Regions from separate parts of the Kitasatospora sp. NPDC029312 genome, predicted to be linked through region 3. Evidence: riboswitches for the same ligand, from Rfam matches in the RefSeq annotation. Region 3 holds a riboswitch; each other region holds the start of a gene.
The links. Region 3 has a riboswitch for cyclic di-AMP ahead of ACZ4WV_RS24700 (transglycosylase family protein). Riboswitches for the same ligand answer to the same signal wherever they lie in the genome.
Positions count from the first base shown of each region.

Region 1: another riboswitch for cyclic di-AMP. It lies ahead of ACZ4WV_RS28720 (M23 family metallopeptidase); the one in region 3 lies ahead of ACZ4WV_RS24700 (transglycosylase family protein).
Region 2: another riboswitch for cyclic di-AMP. It lies ahead of ACZ4WV_RS29845 (C40 family peptidase); the one in region 3 lies ahead of ACZ4WV_RS24700 (transglycosylase family protein).
Region 4: another riboswitch for cyclic di-AMP. It lies ahead of ACZ4WV_RS18495 (M23 family metallopeptidase); the one in region 3 lies ahead of ACZ4WV_RS24700 (transglycosylase family protein).

Region 1 is NZ_JBVHXY010000044.1:41,081-45,809, reverse strand. It holds gene ACZ4WV_RS28730 (GNAT family N-acetyltransferase) at 1-1,407, opposite strand, end outside; gene ACZ4WV_RS28725 (hypothetical protein) at 1,406-2,278, shown strand; gene ACZ4WV_RS28720 (M23 family metallopeptidase) at 2,349-3,197, opposite strand; cyclic di-AMP (ydaO/yuaA leader) riboswitch at 3,210-3,368, opposite strand; gene ACZ4WV_RS28715 (YiaA/YiaB family inner membrane protein) at 3,566-3,856, shown strand; gene ACZ4WV_RS28710 (alpha/beta fold hydrolase) at 3,973-4,729, shown strand, end outside.
Region 2 is NZ_JBVHXY010000048.1:19,641-24,369, forward strand. It holds gene ACZ4WV_RS29835 (NYN domain-containing protein) at 1-1,163, shown strand, start outside; gene ACZ4WV_RS29840 (C40 family peptidase) at 1,373-2,410, shown strand; cyclic di-AMP (ydaO/yuaA leader) riboswitch at 2,748-2,901, shown strand; gene ACZ4WV_RS29845 (C40 family peptidase) at 2,912-4,048, shown strand; gene ACZ4WV_RS29850 (C40 family peptidase) at 4,276-4,729, shown strand, end outside.
Region 3 is NZ_JBVHXY010000032.1:68,370-73,098, reverse strand. It holds gene ACZ4WV_RS24715 (nucleoside triphosphate pyrophosphohydrolase) at 1-214, shown strand, start outside; gene ACZ4WV_RS24710 (SDR family NAD(P)-dependent oxidoreductase) at 241-666, opposite strand; gene ACZ4WV_RS24705 (cytochrome P450 family protein) at 989-2,278, shown strand; cyclic di-AMP (ydaO/yuaA leader) riboswitch at 2,489-2,654, shown strand; gene ACZ4WV_RS24700 (transglycosylase family protein) at 2,659-3,450, shown strand; gene eno (phosphopyruvate hydratase) at 3,692-4,729, shown strand, end outside.
Region 4 is NZ_JBVHXY010000020.1:88,518-93,246, reverse strand. It holds gene purB (adenylosuccinate lyase) at 1-729, shown strand, start outside; gene ACZ4WV_RS18500 (MFS transporter) at 737-2,269, opposite strand; cyclic di-AMP (ydaO/yuaA leader) riboswitch at 2,587-2,762, shown strand; gene ACZ4WV_RS18495 (M23 family metallopeptidase) at 2,765-3,703, shown strand; gene ACZ4WV_RS18490 (RidA family protein) at 4,086-4,493, opposite strand; gene ACZ4WV_RS18485 (IclR family transcriptional regulator) at 4,520-4,729, opposite strand, start outside.

The DNA.
Region 1 (4,729 bases), on a different contig from region 3:
CCGGACGTGCTGGCTGTCGGTGTAGTCGAACACCCGGTATCCGGGCCAGTTCGTGAAGGTCGGGAAGACCCAGTGGTAGACCGGGTAGAGCGCCATCGTCCAGCCGAGCAGCAGGAACACCAGCGTCATGCTGAAGCTGAACACCGCCCACGGGAACATCACCACCTGGTACAGCACGCCCTTCCAGCCCGCCGCGTCCGCCAGCCGGGCGGTGATCGCGCCCCAGCTGCCCGGGCGGACCTGCCGTACCGGCGCCGGGCCGGGCACGTCCACGCCGAGCATTCCGCGCACCCGGGCCCGCTCGAGCCGGCCGAAGCCGCGGGCGGCGGCGGTCAGGCCGGCCAGCACGGGCAGGCCGAGGACGGTGACGAAGGTGCCGAGGCCGAAGCAGAACATGGTGATCGCGACGGTGAAGGCGACGATGGCCACCGGCAGGCCGGTCAGCGCGAAGCCGATCTCGCGGACGTGGTACGCGGAGAACGGCGACCGCCAGGCGGACGGCGGCCACTCCGTCCGGCGGACCCCGGCGCGGGGTCCCTTCTCGTCGTCGTAGCCGCCCAGGGTGTCCCACTCCTGGTCCAGCGTGCTTCGGCTGCTGCTCATGTCCCGGCTCCCGGCCCTTCGGTCCCTCGTGCTCTTCGACCCGACGTCCTCGAGTCTGGCCGAGCCGCCGCCGCGGGGGCATCCGGGGGACCGGCGGATCGGAGGTGGGGTTAACCCCCCGTCCCGGCCTCCTGCGTGCCGGTCCGGCCGGGCCACTCGTCGACGAGAAGCGAGTACTGGTGGGAGTCGGACCCACACGCCGCCCCGGTACACGTCGTGCCGGATCCGCCCCTCCAGCCGGAAGCCGAGTCTGGTGAGCACCCGGGCGGCGGCCGGGTTGTCCACATCGGTCCGGGCGGCCAGCCGGTGCAGTCCGAGCGGCCCGAAGGCGCACCCGCAGAGCAACTCCGCGATCTCGGTCGCGTAGCCGCGGCCCCACACCTCGGGGCGCAGCACGCAGCCGAGTTCGGCGGAGCGGAACCCGCCGAGGGTCAGGCCGGCCTGCCCGACCGGCACCGCGTCCGCCCGGTCCGCCGGGTACTCCCCGTCCCGCATGCCCGCCGCGCCTGCCGCGCCCGCCGCCTCCCCCGCGTCCTCGCGGCGGCAGACGGCGAGCCGGTAGGTGTCCCGCTCCTCCGCCATCGCCTCCTCCAGGTACAGCTCGATCTGGTCGGCGCAGTCCTCGCGGTCGCGCGGGCCGAAGGTGAGGCGGCGGGTCACCTCGGGGTCGCCGAACAGCGCGTGCAACGCGTCCACGTCCTCCGGGGTGTGGTGGTACTCGGATGGTGAGCCGGGGGCCGGTGAGTCGTACGGGGACCATGGGGGCCGACCCTGCCCGCGCCCGGCGGCTACCGTTCGGGACATGAACGACGATGACCTGCGGCTCGCTCCGCGCACCAAGGCCGCCGAGCTGCTCGCCTGGGCGGCCGAGCAGGGCCGCGCGCCGGTGGCCGAGGCGCCGCTGCGCACGGTGCTGGCGCTGCTGGAGCTGGGCGAGGGCAGGATGCACGACGGCTGGCCCGAACTGACCTCCGACGCGGTGGAGCACCTGCTGTACGAGCGGCTCCACCTGTACGTCCAACCGGCGCCGGACGCCGATCCGCTCGCCTACGGGAACGCCGTGCGGCTGCTGGTCGACCACCAGCGGGCGGTGAAGCGGCTCAATGCGAAGCGCCAGGAGCGGCTGCACGCCGAGGCCGAGTGGCAGGGCGAGGTCGCGGCCGGGCTGCTGCGCCGCGCCGATCTGGTCACCTGGCCGCGGCTGTACGCGGTGCTGCTGCACGCCCACGGGGTGGACACGGCCGACGGGGCGGCGGTGCGGGACTGGCTGACGGGCTTCGCCGCACTGGGCGAGGCGGAACGGCTGGCCGGGTACGAGGCGCTGGTGCCGGCCGGCTGGCTGGACGAACCCGATGAGCAGGGTTGGGGGCCGGGCCGGGTGCTGTCCGTCGGCATGGCCACCGACGGCGCGCGGCGGCTGCTGGAGCAGGGCCTGATGCGGCGCAGCTACCGCAACCTGGCCGAGCTGACCGCGCTGGGGCGGCCGATGCCGGAGGAACTGGCCGGGGATTTCGGGGCGTTCGAGGCGGCGGCGGCCGGGGTCGCGCTCGACCTGTTGGGCCAGTGGACGGTGCCCGGCCTGCCGCGGCTGCTGGTCGAGGAGTTCGCCGAGCTCGCGCCGGAGCCGGGGCCGGAGGAGATCGACGCCTATCTGGCGCAGTTGCCGGCGGAGTGAGGGACCGGAGGCGGGCTCCGGGCGCGCCCGGGGGCCCGCCCGTCGGGGGCCGTTGCGGCCGTCGGGGCCGTTACGGGTTGAGGCCGCGCTGCTGGAGCCAGCTCTCGGGGTCGACCGGGGCGCCGCCGCCGGGGCGGACCTCCAGGTGCAGGTGCGGGCCGGTGACGTTGCCGGTCGCGCCGACCTTGCCGATCTGCTGGCCGGGGCCGACCTTGCCGGAGCCCGTGATGATCGAGGAGAGGTGGCAGTACCAGATCTCGGTGCCGTCGGGCAGGGTCTCGACGATCCGGTAGCCGTACGCGCCGGACCAGCCCGCCGAGGTGATGGTGCCCTGGCCGACCGCGTACACCGGGGTGCCGGTGTCGGCGGCGAAGTCCAGGCCGGTGTGCAGGTGGGCCCAGTAGCGGGCGCTCTGGCCGTAGTGGGCGGACAGGTTGTAGTCCTTCACCGGCAGGGTGAGGGCGGCGGCCTTGGCGCGCTCGGTCTCCTCGGCGGCGCGCTTGGCGTCGGCCTCCTTGGCGGCGGCCTTGGCCTCGGCCTCCTGGGCGGCCTGGAGGCGGGCGTTCTCCTCGGCGGCGGTGCGCTGGCTGTCGGCCTGCTGCTGGATGCGGGCGGCGAGCGCGAGGCCGGGGTCGGCGGCGAGGGCGACCGGCGTCTCGTCCGCGGCCTCGACGGCGGGCGCGGCGGCCGGGGTGGCGGAGGCGAAGCCGGTGGCGCCCAGGGTGGCGGCGACGGCGGTGACGCCGAGGAGCGGGGAGGCCCCGCGGGTCTGACGCGGCATCCAGTGGCGGTTGGTCTCGGCTTCCGGGGCGAACTCGTCGGTGCCGAGAGACTCGGCACCGTCCGGGCCGGGGTGGTCGAGGAGCTGGGTACCGGCTGCGGGGCCGCCCGGGTGTGCCGGGGTGTGCGTCGACGCCACGGAGGCGCGCTCCTTTCCTTCCTTCGCGCCTACCGGGTTAGCTGACGGGTTCGGAGCAGGAAGGTCTCCTACGGCCGGGCCGGGGCCCCGCCGATTCACCCCAGGGAACGTGGTTCCCCGGCTCCCTGACCTGCCCGGAGGCCGGCCGGTGGGATTAGGCGACGGCGCACGGTGCCGTCTGGGTACGGCGTTGACGACCGCGCTGCGTTATCAAACGTTAATCCTAGGAGCCCCTGATTCCAAGCCATCCGTCCGGGACGGCTGGGGGCCGGGTGATCGGACGTCAACGAACGACCCGTCATTCACCTGGGTCCATCTGAGTACTCCTACTCATGTGTGACCCGACAGCGCCGTCGCATCCTGTCGCCATGACCGCACCGATGCAGACCCGCACCACGGCCGCGTACTACGCCCAGGCCGTCCTCTCCTTCACCATCTCCGGCGTGGCCCTCGCCGCCGGGATCGCCTGTCTGCCCGTCGCCGGATGGACCCGGGCGTTCCTCGGGATCGGCCTCCTCTACACCGTCACGTCCGCGTTCACGCTGGCCAAGGTCATCCGGGACCGGCAGGAGTCCGCGGACACCGTCGCCCGGGTCGACCAGGCCCGACTGGAGAAGCTGCTGGCGGAGCACGACCCGTTCAGGGTCGAGGGAGTCTGAGCCCTCGCCCGGCCGGTCGGGGGGGGCGAAGGGGGCCGGAACGAGGGGCTTGACGGCTAAGGCTATTAGCCGTAGCTTCTTGGCTATCGGCAGCAGCGCCCCCGTGGAGGACCACCGTGAACGGCACCAGCACCCCGAGCACCCAGTACCTCGACGTCTCCGGCGGCCGGATCGCCTTCGACGACACCCGAGAGGGCGCCGGCGCCCCCGTCGTCCTGCTCCCCGGCATGCTCGACACCCGACGGGCGTACCGGCACCTGCACCCGCTGCTCACCGCGGCCGGACACCGGGTCATCACCATGGACCTGCGCGGCTTCGGTGAGTCCTCGATCGTCTGGGACGACTACAGCCCGGCCGCCATCGCCACCGACGTCCTCGCCCTGCTGAACCGCCTCGGCATCGAACGGGCCGTCCTGGTCGGCCAGTCCTACACCGGGGCCACGGTGGTCAAGCTCGCCGGGGACGCACCCCAGCGGATCGCCGGGATCGCGCTCATCGACGCCTTCGTCGAGCACCGGTCCAACGCCCTGATGCGGGGCGTGATGGCCGTGACGGGCACCGCGCTGGTCCACTGGCCCGCCTCCTGGGGCCTCTACCTGCGCAAGATGGCCTTCCCCGGCCCCCGACCCGCCGACCTCGACGCGTACGTCGCCGGACTCGTCGCCGACCTGCGCACCCCGGGGCGCAAGACCGCCACCCGCGGGCACGTCACCGGGGACTCCGCGCCGATCGGCTGGTGCGCGGCCGTCCGCTGCCCCTCGCTCGTCCTGATGGGCAGCAAGGACCCCGACTTCCCGGACCCGGCGGCCGTCGCCGACCGGCAGGCCGCGGCGCTCGGCAGCCGGAAGGTGATGATCGAGGGCTCAGGGCACT
Region 2 (4,729 bases), on a different contig from region 3:
ACGCGGCCACCGCCCTGGCCGCGGCGCTGGAGTCGGAGCCCGCCTTCCGGGTGCGGATAGCGGAGCGGCTGCGGCTGGGCCAGCCGGACCTGGTGAAGGCGCTGGAGTCGGGCACCGTCCCCGGCGCCGCCGATCCGATGGACGTCGCCGCCGCCGCCTACCTGGTGCGGTCGGCCGGCTGGAGCCGGCTGGTCACCGAGGCCGGTGAGGAGGCCGAGCGGGCCGGTGCCGAGGACGCGGCGGCGGAGGCCGGCCGGCTGGTGGAGAAGCTGCAGGCGGAGCTGGCCGAGGTGCGGGCGACCGCGCGGGCCGACCTGGAGCGGCAGCGCGCGGAGTTCGAGGGCGTCCGGCGGGAGGTCGAGTCGCTGCGCAAGAGGGTGCGTTCGCTGGAGAGCGACACCCGCCGGGCGCAGGCCGAGACCCGCCGGGTGACCGGGGAGCTGGAGGCCGCGAGGGCGCAGGCCGCGGCCGAGCGCAGCGCGGCCGAGAGCGAGGCGCGGCGGCTGCGGCACCGGGTGTCCGAGCTGGAGAACGCCGCCGAGCAGGGCCGCCGTTCGGCCCGCGAGGGGCGCAGCGTCGAGGACATGCGGCTGCGGCTGCTGCTGGACACCGTGCTGCAGTCGGCGCAGGGGCTGCAGCGGGAGCTGGCGCTGCCGGTCTCCCAGATCCGCCCGGCGGACCTGGTGGAGGCGGTGGTGCCGGGAGCGGCCTCGCCGCACGACGTGGCCCGGCGCGGCCTGGCCGAGGACGATCCGGCGCTGTTGGACCAGCTGCTGGCGATCCCGCAGGTGCACCTGGTGGTGGACGGCTACAACGTGACCAAGACCGGCTATCCGGCGCTGCCGCTGGAGCAGCAGCGGATCCGGCTGCTGGGCGGGCTGGCGATGCTGGCCCAGCGCACCCAGGCGGAGGTCACCTGTGTGTTCGACGGGCAGGACCTGGACGTTCCGGTGATCATGGCGCCGCCGCGCGGGGTTCGGGTACGGTTCAGCCGGACCGGGGAGACCGCGGACGAGTTGATCCGTCGTCTGGTGCGGGCCGAGCCGCAGGGCCGTCCGGTGGTGGTGGTGTCCACCGACCGGGAGGTCGCGGAGGGCGTGCGGCAGGCGGGCGCGCGACCGGTGGCTTCGGTCCTGCTGCTGAACCGCCTGGCCCGGCCCTGACCGGAGGCCCGGCGGCCCGGCCACTGTGACGCCTGGTCAATGCCCGTTTTGCCAGGGTGTGCGGATCCCGTGAAGTCAGCGTGGGAACCGGAGTTCACGCCTTCGGGGGAGTGGCAAAACGGATAGATCTTCACTAGGGTCAGGCGTCAAACCTATTTTCCGGAATCTCACCTGATCGGGTGAGTCCTATGGAAGAAGGAGCCGCTCCCTTGGCCTCCCACCGCCGTCCCAAGCAGCCGAGCCGCGCGCGGGTCTCCGTGCTGACCGCTGCCGCTGCGACCGCGGTCGCCCTCTCCGCCCAGGTCGCCGCGCACGCCGCGCCGCAGCCGAACAAGGCTGACGTCAAGGCGCAGATCGACCAGCTCCAGGAGGAGCAGGAGCAGGCGGCGGAGAAGTACAACGGCGCCAAGGAGCGGGCCGACCAGCTCCGCAAGCAGGCCGATCAGCTGCAGGACCAGGTGGCCCGCAGCCAGGAGCAGATGACCCAGTTGCAGACGGGCCTGGCCGAGGTGGCGGGCGAGCAGTACCGCACCGGCGGCATCGACCCGTCCGTCCAGCTGATGCTGTCCTCCGACCCGTCCGGATACCTGGAGAAGGCCTCCAGCGTGCAGCAGGCCAGCGCCAGCCAGACCGAGGCGCTCAAGGGCCTGCTCGACCAGCAGCGCCGGCTGGACCAAGAGAAGGCCGAGGCCGCCGCGGTGCTGGCCTCGCTGGACTCCACCACCAAGGACCTCAACCAGGCCAAGGCGGACGTCAACCAGAAGCTGAAGGCCGCCCAGGACCTGCTGAACTCGCTCAGCGCCGCCGACCGCGCCGCGCTGAAGGCCCAGCAGCAGCAGGACGACCGCGCCTCGCGCGGCAGCACCCGGGTCGACCTCAGCAGCCTGCCGCCGGCCAGCGGCTACGCGGCCGTGGCCGTCGCCAAGGCGATGAGCAAGCAGGGTTCGCCGTACGTCTGGGGCTCCACCGGGCCGAGCACCTTCGACTGCTCGGGCCTGATGGTCTGGTCGTACGCCCAGGCCGGCGTCTCGCTGCCGCGCACCTCGCAGGAGCAGGGCAACGTCGGCACCCGGGTGCCCTCGCTGGACCAGGCCCAGCCGGGCGACCTGGTGATCTACGGCAGCGACCGGCACCACGTCGGGATGTACATCGGCAACGGCATGGTGGTCCACGCGCCGCACACGGGTGACGTGGTCAAGGTGATGAAGGCCGACGCGATGCCGATCAACACGATCCGCCGGGTCTGACGAGCCGACACGCCCGACGGGCCGCGTTCCGGCCCTGTGATCCGCGCCACCCTCCGACCGGGGTGGCGCTTCGGGTTCACCCGTCCTTCGCTCCCTCGTTTGAGGTTTGATCAGCTTTCCGTGCGGCGGCGATCACCAACGGTCATTTTCACAAATGAACATGGGTAATCTTCCGTCTTTTTTCTGACAAGGATTTGAACGGATCACGGTTCAGTTACTAGGGTCGTGCCCCGAACCACCGCACTGTCGATCACCCAGCCTGGGTGGCGGCGGTGGTTACCGCCGAGTTCGTGAAGCAGCGGGACAGGTCGACGCGACTGTCCGACAGGGGAGCCCAGCAGTCCGGGCGCTGTGGAGCGGAGCCGGGGAACCACGTTCCTCCGGGGTGAATCGGCGCCAGGTCGGCCGTTGGAACGGCCGTGAGGCGTCGTAGGGCATGCTTCCGGCCCGAACCCGTCAGCTCACCCGGTAGGCGGATGTAGGAAGAAGGAGTCCGCCTTCGTGGCGTCCCATCGCCGTCCCAAGCCCGCCAGCCGTGCCCGGGTCTCGATCCTGACCGGTGTCGCCGCGGCAGCCGTCGCCCTCTCCGCGCAGTCCGGCGCGCACGCCGACCCGCAGCCGACCAAGGACCAGGTCAAGGAGCAGGTCGACCAGCTCAACGAGCAGGCCGAGCAGGCGACCGAGAAGTACAACGCCGCGCAGGAGAAGCAGCAGGCGCTGGAGAAGCAGGTCTCCGGTCTGCAGGACCAGGTGGCCCGGCAGCAGTCCCAGGTGACCGACCTGCAGGGCGGCCTCGCCGAGATCGCCGGGGAGCAGTACCGCAACGGCGGCATATCCCCGACCGTCCAGCTGATGCTGTCCTCCAGCCCGGACAACTTCCTCAACCAGGCCGGTGCGCTGAACCAGGCCGGTGACACCCAGAAGAACCAGCTGAAGGAACTGCAGGAGCAGCAGCGCAAGCTCGACCAGGACCGCAGCGAGGCCCAGGGCAAGCTCACCGAGCTGGAGTCCACCACCCAGCAGCTGAAGGCCTCCAAGGACGAGGTCCAGAACAAGCTGAAGGCCGCGCAGGACCTGCTCAACACCCTGACCGAGCAGGAGCGCCAGGCGATCCGCCAGGCCGAGGAGAAGGCCGCCGCCGACGCCAAGGCCCAGGCCGACGCCGCCGCGAAGGCCGCCCAGCAGCAGGCCGCCGCCGACCGCGCCTCGCGCGACAGCGGCCGCAGCGACATCGGCTCCGGGGGCTCCTCGTCCTCGCCGGTCGTCAAGCCGGTGGCCCCCGGTAGCTCGCACGGTGCCGCCGCGCTGTCCGCCGCCGCCTCCAAGGTCGGCAGCCCGTACGTCTGGGGCGCCACCGGCCCGAGCTCCTTCGACTGCTCCGGTCTGATGGTCTGGGCGTTCAACCAGGTCGGCGTGTCGCTGCCGCGCACCTCCCAGGAGCAGGCCGGTGCCGGTACCCGGATCGGCTCGGACATCTCCCAGGCCCAGCCCGGCGACCTGCTGATCTTCTACAGCGACGCCCACCACGTCGGCATCTACGCGGGCAACGGCCAGGTGCTGCACGCGCCGAAGCCGGGCGCGTCGGTCCGCTACGAAGCGGTCTCCAACATGCCGCTGGCCTCCATCGTGCGGGTCTGATCCGTACGAAGGCCTCCCTGGGCCCGGTCCTCCCACGTGGAGGGCCGGGCCTGCGGCTTTACCGGCGGCTCGGGCTGATGTCCGATTAGGGGTCGAATATTCGGGTCCGGAGGGGTTTGGACTCGCTTGCCCGGACTCGCTAACGTCTGCCACCGGACTCCCGCTCGACGGCCGCCCACCGGGGTGCGGCCGCGGGGCCGCGCCGCAGGATCGGAGCCGCCGCCGCCATGTCCGTGCACCGCCGTTCCCAACTGCTCGCCCGTGCCCTGGTGTTGACCGCGGCCGCCACCACGGCCCTGGGCGTGGCGGCCGCCGGCAGCGCCCAGGCCGCTCCCGGCGCGCCGGACGCGCCGGACCGCAAGGACGTCAAGGCGCAGGTCGAGCAGCTGTACGACGAAGCCGAGCAGGCGTCCGAGAGGTACAACGCCGCGCAGGAGGCCCAGAAGCGGCTGCAGAGCGAGACCACGGTTCTCCAGGGGGAGCTCGCCACTGCCCAGGACCAGCTCAACGAGCTGCGCGGCGGCCTCGCGACCGTGGCCGGGGCCGAGTACCGCGGCGGCGGGATGAGCCAGACCGCCCAACTGATGCTCTCCAGCGACCCGGAGTCCTACCTCGCCCGCGCCCGCACCCTCGGCCAGGCCGCCGAGCGGCAGCAGGAGACCCTGCACGAGCTGGTCACCC
Region 3 (4,729 bases):
GGTGTCCCGGGTGCGCCGGGCGGGGTTCGAGGGCGTGCCGGACGAGCCGTACGAGCTGCCGGCGGAGCTGACCGCCGAATCGGCGGGCCGACTGCTGCTCGCGGTGGCGCAACGGGCGCACGACGCCGGGGTGGACGTGGACGCGGCGCTGCGCTCGGCCGCGCGCGGCTACCGGGAGGCGGTGCGCGCGGCCGAGGGGCTCAAGCCGGAGTAGCGGGCCTGAAGCCGCGGTGGAGGGCGTCAGGCCGCGGTGGCGGTGTGCTCGGCCGGGCGCCGCTGCTGCGGGACGAGCTCGCCGATGGCCTCGCCGACCAGGGCGACGAGTTCGGCGAGGCGCTCCAGGTCGAGCTGGGCGTCCAGATCGGCGAGGGAGACGATCCGCTCGCCGTTCGGGCCGGCCACGCAGAAGAGGTCGATCGGCCCGAGGTGCTTCTCGGCGGTGTCGACCAGGGCGGCGACGTCGCTGGGCCGGTGGATGTCACCGGCGACGCCGACGACGGGGCAGCCGGGCCGGTCGAGTTCGGCGGCGAGGTCCTCGGCGACACCGACGTCGGTGTCGGCGATCAGCATCCCGGCGGCGCCGGCCGCCGTGAACCGGCGGGCGAGGTCGGCTCCCGAACCGCCGTCGAGCACCGCGATGACGACGACTGCCCCGCTGACCCGCATGGTCTGCTCCTCCCTGTGGGCGACACCGCACCGGCGCCCACGCACACTGCGGAGGATCGTAGGCACGACCTGACCCTCCGCAACAGGGATTACCCCTCAGGTGACCAGGCTCACGCCCGCCACCCGGCCAAGCTCTGTCCAAGAGCTGTCCACGGCCCGTCCACGGCCCGTCCACGGAGCGTTGGCGCGCCGCTCGCGCGCCGTTGACGGACGGCTCGCGCCCCCGCCGCGCTCCGCCTGCGATCGACTCGGGACCCACCCGCGCGCCGCGGCGGACCGCCGGCGTTCCGGGCCCGCCCGGGACAGCGGTTACGGTCGACCCATGCCTGCTCAGCCCGACGCCGCCCAGCCCGCCCCGCAGCTCTTCACCTGGGAGTTCGCCGCCGACCCGTACCCGGCGTACGCCTGGCTGCGCGAGCACGCCCCGGTGCACCGCACCACGCTGCCGAGCGGCGTGGACGCCTGGCTGGTGACGCGGTACGCGGACGCCCGGCAGGCGCTCGCGGACAGCCGGCTGTCGAAGAACCCGGCGCACCACAGCGGGCAGGCGCACCGCACCGGCCGGGTCGGCATCCCGGGGGAGCGGCAGGCGGACCTGATGACCCACCTGCTGAACATCGACCCGCCGGACCACACCCGGCTGCGCCGCCTGGTGTCCAAGGCGTTCACCCCGCGCCGGGTGGCCGAGTTCGAGCCGCGGGTGCAGCAGCTCACCGACCGGCTGATCGACCGCTTCGCGCAGCGCGGCTCGGCCGACCTGATCCACGAGTTCGCCTTCCCGCTCCCCATCTACGCGATCTGCGACATGCTGGGCGTCCCGGCCGAGGACCAGGACGACCTCCGGGACTGGGCGGGCATGATGATCCGCCACCAGGGCGGGCAGCGCGGGGGCGTGGGACGGGCGGTCAAGCGCATCCGCGCCTACCTGGTGGACCTCATCCACCGCAAGCGCGCCGACCTCGGTGAGGACCTGATCTCCGGTCTCATCCGGGCCAGCGACCACGGCGAGCACCTGACGGAGAACGAGGCCGCCGCGATGTGCTTCGTGCTGATCTTCGCCGGGTTCGAGACGACCATCAACCTGATCGGCAACGGGACGTACGCACTCCTGCGCAACCCGGGCCAGCGGGCACTGCTGCAGGAGTCGGTGGCGCGCGGGGAGACCGCCCTGCTGGAGACCGGGATCGAGGAACTGCTGCGCTACGACGGGCCGGTGGAGCTGGCGACCTGGCGGTTCGCGACCAGCCCGCTGACCATCGGCGGGGTGGACATCCCGGTCGGCGACCCGGTGCTGGTGGTGCTGGCGGCGGCCGACCGCGACCCGGCCCGGTTCGCGGCCGAGAACACCCTCGACCTGGCCCGGGCGGACAATCCCCACCTGGGCTTCGGGCACGGCATCCACTACTGCATCGGCGCCCCGCTGGCCCGGCTCGAAGGGCGATCCGCCCTGGCCACGCTGCTTTCGCGGCTGCCTGATCTCCGACTGGCCGAGAGTCCGGAGAACCTGCGCTGGCGGGGCGGTCTGATCATGCGTGGATTGCGCGAACTTCCGGTCGAATTCAGTCCTGAGGCGAGGTCACCGCACGCCGGTCCTGAGGCTCCGAGATGCTGACGGCAGGTCGCTGGCCCATGGCTCAGGTCGGTATGAAGGCCTATCAAACCGGACAAACAGCCGCTGCTGGTAGGCGATTGATCACATGCCGTGATTTCCATGTGATATCTGCGATATGAGCTTGTGATCGGTCTGAGGATCTGTCTAGTCTCCGGGGAGTTCGCAGCTGCGGACCCCGTGCGCGGGACGCCGAATCCTGCCCGCCGCGTCACGGGAAACCGACCAGAACCCTGGGCAGGGGCGGGGGAACCAGGTTTGTTGCCGTCCCCACGGCTTGGGGTGAAGCCGCCCGAGCGGAACGTTTCCGCGTACGGCGGCCGGGCCACCTCCCGGTCCGAACCCGACAGCTCACCTCGCAGGCGTGCGGAGAGGGACCCTTCATGCTGTTCGTTGGAACCGGCCGTCACCGTCGTCGCACCCAGACCGAGAAGGCCATCGCCGTGGCCGGCGTGGCCGGCGTCGGACTCGCACTGCCGCTCCTCACCGCCACCGGTGCCTCCGCCGCCCCGGCCTCCGCCTGGGACTCCGTCGCCCAGTGCGAGAGCGGCGGCAACTGGAGCATCAACACCGGCAACGGCTTCTACGGCGGCCTGCAGTTCACCTCCAGCACCTGGCAGGCGTACGGCGGCACCGCGTACGCGCCGCAGGCCAACCAGGCCGGCAAGGCCCAGCAGATCGCGGTCGCCGAGAAGGTGCTGGCCTCCCAGGGCCCGGGCGCCTGGCCGGTCTGCTCGAAGAAGGCGGGCCTGACCAAGGGCGGCGCCCCGGCCGTCGTCGACACCTCGTCGGACGCCGCTCGGTCCGCCCCGCAGCAGCGGGCCCCCCAGCAGCAGAGCCCCAAGCAGCAGGCCCCCAAGGCGGCCGCGAAGCCCGCCCAGAAGCCCGCCCAGTCGTACGCGCCGAAGCACGCCGCCCCCCAGCAGGCCGAGCAGCCCGCCGAGCAGCCGGTCCAGCAGTACGCCCCGAAGCACGCCGCCCCGCGCGCCGGCCAGCCGGCCCAGGCCGCCCCGGCCGGCCACGACTACACCGTGCGCTCCGGTGACACCCTGTCGACCATCGCCGCCGCCCAGGGCGTGTCCGGCGGCTGGCAGGCGCTGTACGACGGCAACCGCGCCACCGTCGGCGGCGACCCGGACCTGATCATGCCCGGCCAGGTGCTGCACCTCGGCTGAGGCCCGGTGAGGGGGCCGGCCGACGGGCCGGCCCCTTCGTCCGCATTCGTCCGCGCCCGGGGGGACAAGCTGGGACAAGCAGGTGAACTACCGGGGGGTAGCAGGGCCACACGCTGAGACGGGACCGAGGCCAACGTGGCCCCGGGAGCCCGGGCGGTTAGGCTCTGGTCGTAACGACTCCGCAATCGTCCGCCGACATCACCACCGTCAGCCGGACCCTGCTTCCGCAAGGAGATGCCTCGTGCCGTCCATCGATGTCGTCGTAGCCCGTGAGATCCTCGACTCCCGCGGCAACCCCACGGTCGAGGTCGAGGTCGGCCTCGACGACGGCAGCACGGGTCGTGCCGCTGTCCCGTCCGGTGCCTCGACCGGCGCCTTCGAGGCCCTGGAGCTGCGCGACGGCGACAAGAACCGCTACTTCGGCAAGGGCGTCGAGAAGGCCGTCCTGGCCGTCATCGAGCAGATCGGCCCCGAGCTCGTCGGCTACGACGCCACCGAGCAGCGCCTGATCGACCAGGCCATGCTCGACCTGGACGCCACCCCGGACAAGTCCTCGCTCGGCGCCAACGCCATCCTGGGCGTCTCGCTGGCCGTCGCGCACGCCGCCTCCGAGGCCAGCGACCTGCCGCTGTTCCGCTACCTGGGCGGCCCGAACGCGCACGTCCTGCCCGTCCCGATGATGAACATCCTCAACGGCGGCTCGCACGCGGACTCCAACGTCGACATCCAGGAGTTCATGATCGCCCCGATCGGCGCGGAGTCCTTCTCCGAGGCCGTCCGCTGGGGCGTCGAGGTCTACCACACCCTCAAGGGCGTGCTGAAGGAGCGCGGCCTGTCCACCGGCCTCGGCGACGAGGGCGGCTTCGCGCCGAACCTGGACAGCAACCGCGAGGCCCTGGACCTGATCACCGAGGCCATCCAGAAGGCCGGCTACGTGCCCGGCCGCGACATCGCGCTGGCCCTGGACGTCGCCGCCTCCGAGTTCCACCAGGACGGCGCCTACCAGTTCGAGGGCAAGTCCCTCTCGTCCGCCGAGCTCATCGAGTACTACGCCGAGCTGGTCGCCGCCTACCCGCTGGTCTCCATCGAGGACCCGCTGGACGAGTCGGACTGGGACGGCTGGAAGGCCATGACCGTCAAGCTGGGCGACAAGGTCCAGCTGGTCGGCGACGACCTGTTCGTCACCAACCCGCAGCGCCTGGCCAAGGGCATCGAGACCGGCACCGCCAACGCGCTGCTGGTGAAGGTGAACCAGATCGGTTCGCTCACCGAGACCCTG
Region 4 (4,729 bases), on a different contig from region 3:
TACCCGCGCTCGCTGGACTTCGAGGTGCTCACCGCCCTCGTCCAGCTTGCCGCCGCGCCGTCCAGCCTGGCCAAGACCATCCGCCTGATGGCCGGCCACGAGCTGGTGACGGAGGGCTTCAAGGAGGGGCAGGTCGGCTCCTCCGCGATGCCCCACAAGATGAACACCCGCTCGTGCGAGCGCGTCAACGGCCTGGCCGTGATCCTGCGCGGCTACGCGTCGATGACGGGCGAGCTGGCCGGCGACCAGTGGAACGAGGGCGACGTCTCCTGCTCGGTGGTGCGCCGGGTCGCGCTGCCGGACGCCTTCTTCGCCTTCGACGGCCTGCTGGAGACCTTCCTGACCGTGCTGGACGAGTTCGGCGCCTTCCCGGCCGTGGTCGAGGCCGAGCTCGACCGCTACCTGCCGTTCCTGGCCACCACCAAGGTGCTGATGGGCGCGGTGCGCGCGGGCGTCGGTCGGGAGACCGGACACGAGGTCATCAAGGAGCACGCCGTCGCCTCCGCGCTGGCGATGCGCGCGGGCGCCCGGGAGAACGAGCTGCTGGACCGGCTGGCCGCCGACGAGCGGATCCCGCTGGGCCGGGCCGCACTGGACGCGCTGCTGGCCGACAAGCTCTCCTTCACCGGTGCGGCCGGCGCCCAGGTCGCCGAGGTGGTCCGCCGGGTGGAGGCCGTCGCGGCCGCCTACCCGGAGGCCGCCAAGTATGCTCCCGGCGACATCCTCTGACGCTTCGTCAGTCCTTCGTGGGCCCTGCCGCCGGACCGGTGGCGGGGCCCTCGTGCGTGTGGACGTGGCCCGGGTCGAGCGGCGGGGTGGTGCCGCAGTTCCATGCGCAGTCCGGCTCGGCGACCGGGCGGTCCTCGGGCGCGAGCACGTTGCCGCGGACGGTGGCGGAGGCGATCAGCCCGCCGCCGGCCAGCAGGCCCGCGCAGATCAGCATCGCGGTGTGGAAGGCGGAGTCCACCGCGGACGGCACCCGGTAGGCGTCGCCGCTCAGCCCGGCCAGCGCGGGGAGGGCGGCCACCGCGAGCAGGCCGGCGGCGCGGGCGGCGGCGTTGTTGACGCCGCTGGCGATGCCCGCGTGCCGTACGTCGACGGCCGCCAGCACCGTGGCGGTCAGCGGCGCCACCAGCAGGGTCATCCCACTGCCCATCACCGCGACGGCGGGCAGCACGTCCACCCAGTAGGAGGAGCCGGGGCCGATGCGCAGCATCAGCAGCACGCCGGCGGCGCACAGCAGCGGGCCGACGGTGAGCGGGACGCGCGGGCCGATCCGCTTGCCGAGGCGCCCGGCGCGCGCCGACAGGGCCAGCATCAGCACCGTGATCGGCACCAGGGCGAAGCCGGAGACCAGCGGGCTGAAGCCGGACACGATCTGCAACTGCACCACCAGCAGGAAGAACACCCCGCTGAACGCCGCGTAGACGCAGAGGGTGACCAGGTTGACGGCGGTGAACAGCCGGGAGGAGAACAGGCCGAGCGGCAGCATCGGCTCGGGTGCCCGGCGTTCGACGGCGACGAAGGCGGCCCCGAGCAGCAGGCCGGACGCGCCGGTGAGCCAGACGGCGGGGGACAGGCCCTCCCCGGCGGCGGTGAGCGCGTAGGTGACGGCGCCGAGGGCGAGCGCGGCGAGCAGGGCGCCGGGCACGTCGAAGCGGCCGGAGGCGGACTCGTCGCGGCTCTCGGGGACGTAGCGGGAGGTCACCGCGACCACGGCGGCGGCCAGCGGCAGGTTCAGCAGGAAGATCCAGCGCCAGCCGGGCCCGTCCACCAGCCAGCCGCCGAGGAAGGGGCCGACGGCCGCGGACACCCCGCCGAGGCCGGACCACAGGCCCACTGCGGCCGAGCGGTCGTCAGGGTCGAAGACGGCCTGGAGCATGGCGAGCGAGCCGGGGGTGAGCAGCGCCCCGCCGATGCCCTGGACGGCCCGGGAGATGATCAGCACCTGGATGTTCGGGGCGGCGGCGCAGGCGGCGGACGCGGCGGCGAACCAGATGACGCCGATCAGGAAGACGCGGCGCCTGCCGTACCGGTCGCCGAGTGCTCCGCCGAGCAGGATCAGGCCCGCCAGGGTGAGCAGATAGGCGTTCAGCGTCCATTGCAGGGACGCCAGGGAGGCGCCGAGGTCGGTGCCGATCCGGGGCAGCGCGACGTTCACCACGGTGCCGTCGAGCATCGCCATGCTGGAGCCGAGCACGGTTGCCAGGAGCACCCAGCGACCCCGCGCGGTGCTCAGGCGCAGGGTGCCGGCCTTTGAGGTGGCCACGGGCTGATCCTGCGCCCCACGGGGTGCACGTGACAAGGGTCACCGGGCGGTGTGTCCGTTCCGAACGGTGCGTGAGCGGACGGTCGCCGTCCGCGGCCGAGTTCGCCGCAGGGTCATGGATCAGTGGCGCCGCGTGTTTGGATTGTGTACGTACGGTGTGGTCGGCCATGCGGAGGGTCACCGTCCGGCGGGGGATCGTTGTGCGTTCAAGAGATCGACATTGCTTCACTCGAACGGATGAGTTTTAGTTCAGCGACCGCCCGGCCAGCCCGGGCGGATCCACCGGGTGGAACGCCGAGTCCTGCCGCTGCCCGGCGGTTCGAACTGAGCTCTGTACGGCAGGAGCGGGGGACCCACAGGTAAGTCGCCGGACCGGACTGCGCGCTTCTCGGCGCGAACGTCCAGGACCGGCTAGGGGTGAAGCCGCGCATGCGGCCGGGCAACTCCAGCCCGAACCCGACAGCTCACCTCGCAGGCGTCGGAGAGGAAAATTCCATGCCTGCTCAGGCCCGTCGTATCGCCCTGCCCCGCGCCGCCCGCATCGGCATCGCGACCGCCGTCACCGGTGTGTCCTTCGTCCTGCCGCTCGTGACCGCCGTGAGCGCCCAGGCCCACGGCACCGCCGCTGCCCCGGCCGCTTCGGCGCCGCAGCACACCGCCGCCGCGGACGCCCCGGCCGCCACCCCGGCCGCCGCCCAGGAGAGCTACCGCGTCGTCAGCGGTGACTCGCTGTCGAAGATCGCCGAGGCCAAGCACGTCGAGGGCGGCTGGCACGCGCTGTACGAGCGCAACCGCTCGGTGGTCGGCGCCAACCCGAACCTGATCTTCCCCGGTCAGCAGCTGTCGATCACCGCTCAGGCCGACGCCCCGAAGCCGGCCGCTCCGGCCGAGCCCGCCGCTCCGGCCAAGCCGGCCGCCCCGGTGCAGGCCCAGACCGAGGCCGCCAAGCCGGGCGTCCAGGTCCAGACCCAGGTTCAGACCGCCGCTCCGGCCCAGGCCGTCACCGCCGCGCCGGTCGCCGCCACCTCGGGCTACGTCGCCCCGGTGGCCAACCCGGTGCTGGGTGAGGCCTACGGCGTGGCCGGTTCGATGTGGGCCTCCGGGCACCACACCGGTCAGGACTTCGTCGTCCCCACCGGCACCCCGGTGCGCGCGGTCGCCAACGGTGTCGTGGTGAAGGCCGGCAACGGCGGCGCCTACGGCAACGAGGTCGAGATCAAGCTCGCCGACGGCAAGTACGCCCAGTACGCGCACCTGTCCGTGATCGGCGTGAAGATCGGTCAGACCGTCACCGTCGGCCAGCAGCTCGGCCTCTCCGGCGCCACCGGCAACGTGACCGGTCCGCACCTGCACTTCGAGATCCGCACCGGTCCGGAGTACGGCTCGGACATCGACCCGGTCGCGTACCTGCGCGCCCACGGCGTCGCGCTCTGACCCCGGTCGGACCGCACGCCGCCCCCGCTCGGACACTGCTCTGACCGCGGGTTTCAGGAACCACCGCTGGTGCGGGGCGAATCGACCGCCCGGGATGGTCATGTCGGGTGACCGCTCGACCGGGTGATCGCCGCACCGGTGGACATGGGCGCGGGACACGCCCAAGGCCGGCCCGGCTCCACGAGGACTCCTCGTGGAGCCGGGCCGGCCGCTGCCGTTCCCGGGGTCGATCCGGGGGCCGGTCAGTGCCGGTGGGCGGGCAGGCCGTGCTCGGCGGCGCCCAGCAGGGCGTGCATCCGGTGGCCGAAGTCCTCGGTGTCACCGGCGGGTTCCCGGAAGACCAGGCGGACGTCGCGGTGGCCGTGCGGGACCGGGCGGTGCGTCAGACGACGACGGCCTGGGCGTCGATCTCCACCAGCATGGGCTCCCGGGGGAGTTCCACGAAGACGGTGGTGCGGCAGGGCTTCACGCCGCCGGGCTTGATGTTCTCCTCGATGAACTCGGCGTAGACCTCGTTCATCAGCGGGAAGTCGGCGCGCTTGGTGAGGTAGACCCGGAACATCACCACGTCCTCGATGGTGGCGCCGCCCGCCTCGACGATGGCCTTGACGTTCTCCAGGGTGCGGCGGGTCTGGGCCCGCACATCGCCGTGGTGGATCAGCTCGCCGGTGGCCGGGTCCTGCGAGCCCTGACCGGACACCTGCAGGATCGGGCCCTTGCGGACGCCCTGGGAGAACATCCAGGCGGGGACGGGCGCGCCGTCGGTACGAATCTCGATCTTCTCGGGCACAGGGCTCCTTCGGTCGTGGCGGATCATCAGTTTCGCTCGGACCGGCCGCAGTCGGCCGAGACGGCACGGGCGGTGGCGAGCAGCTGCGGGAGGAGGTCCAGCACCTGCTCGTACGGGAGGACGACATCGGGCACGGAGATGGAGGCGGCGGCGACCACCCGGCCGCTGGCGTCCCGGATCGGTGCGGCCACGCAGTTGATGAAGGACTCGTGCTCGGCGTGGTCCTGGGCCCAGCC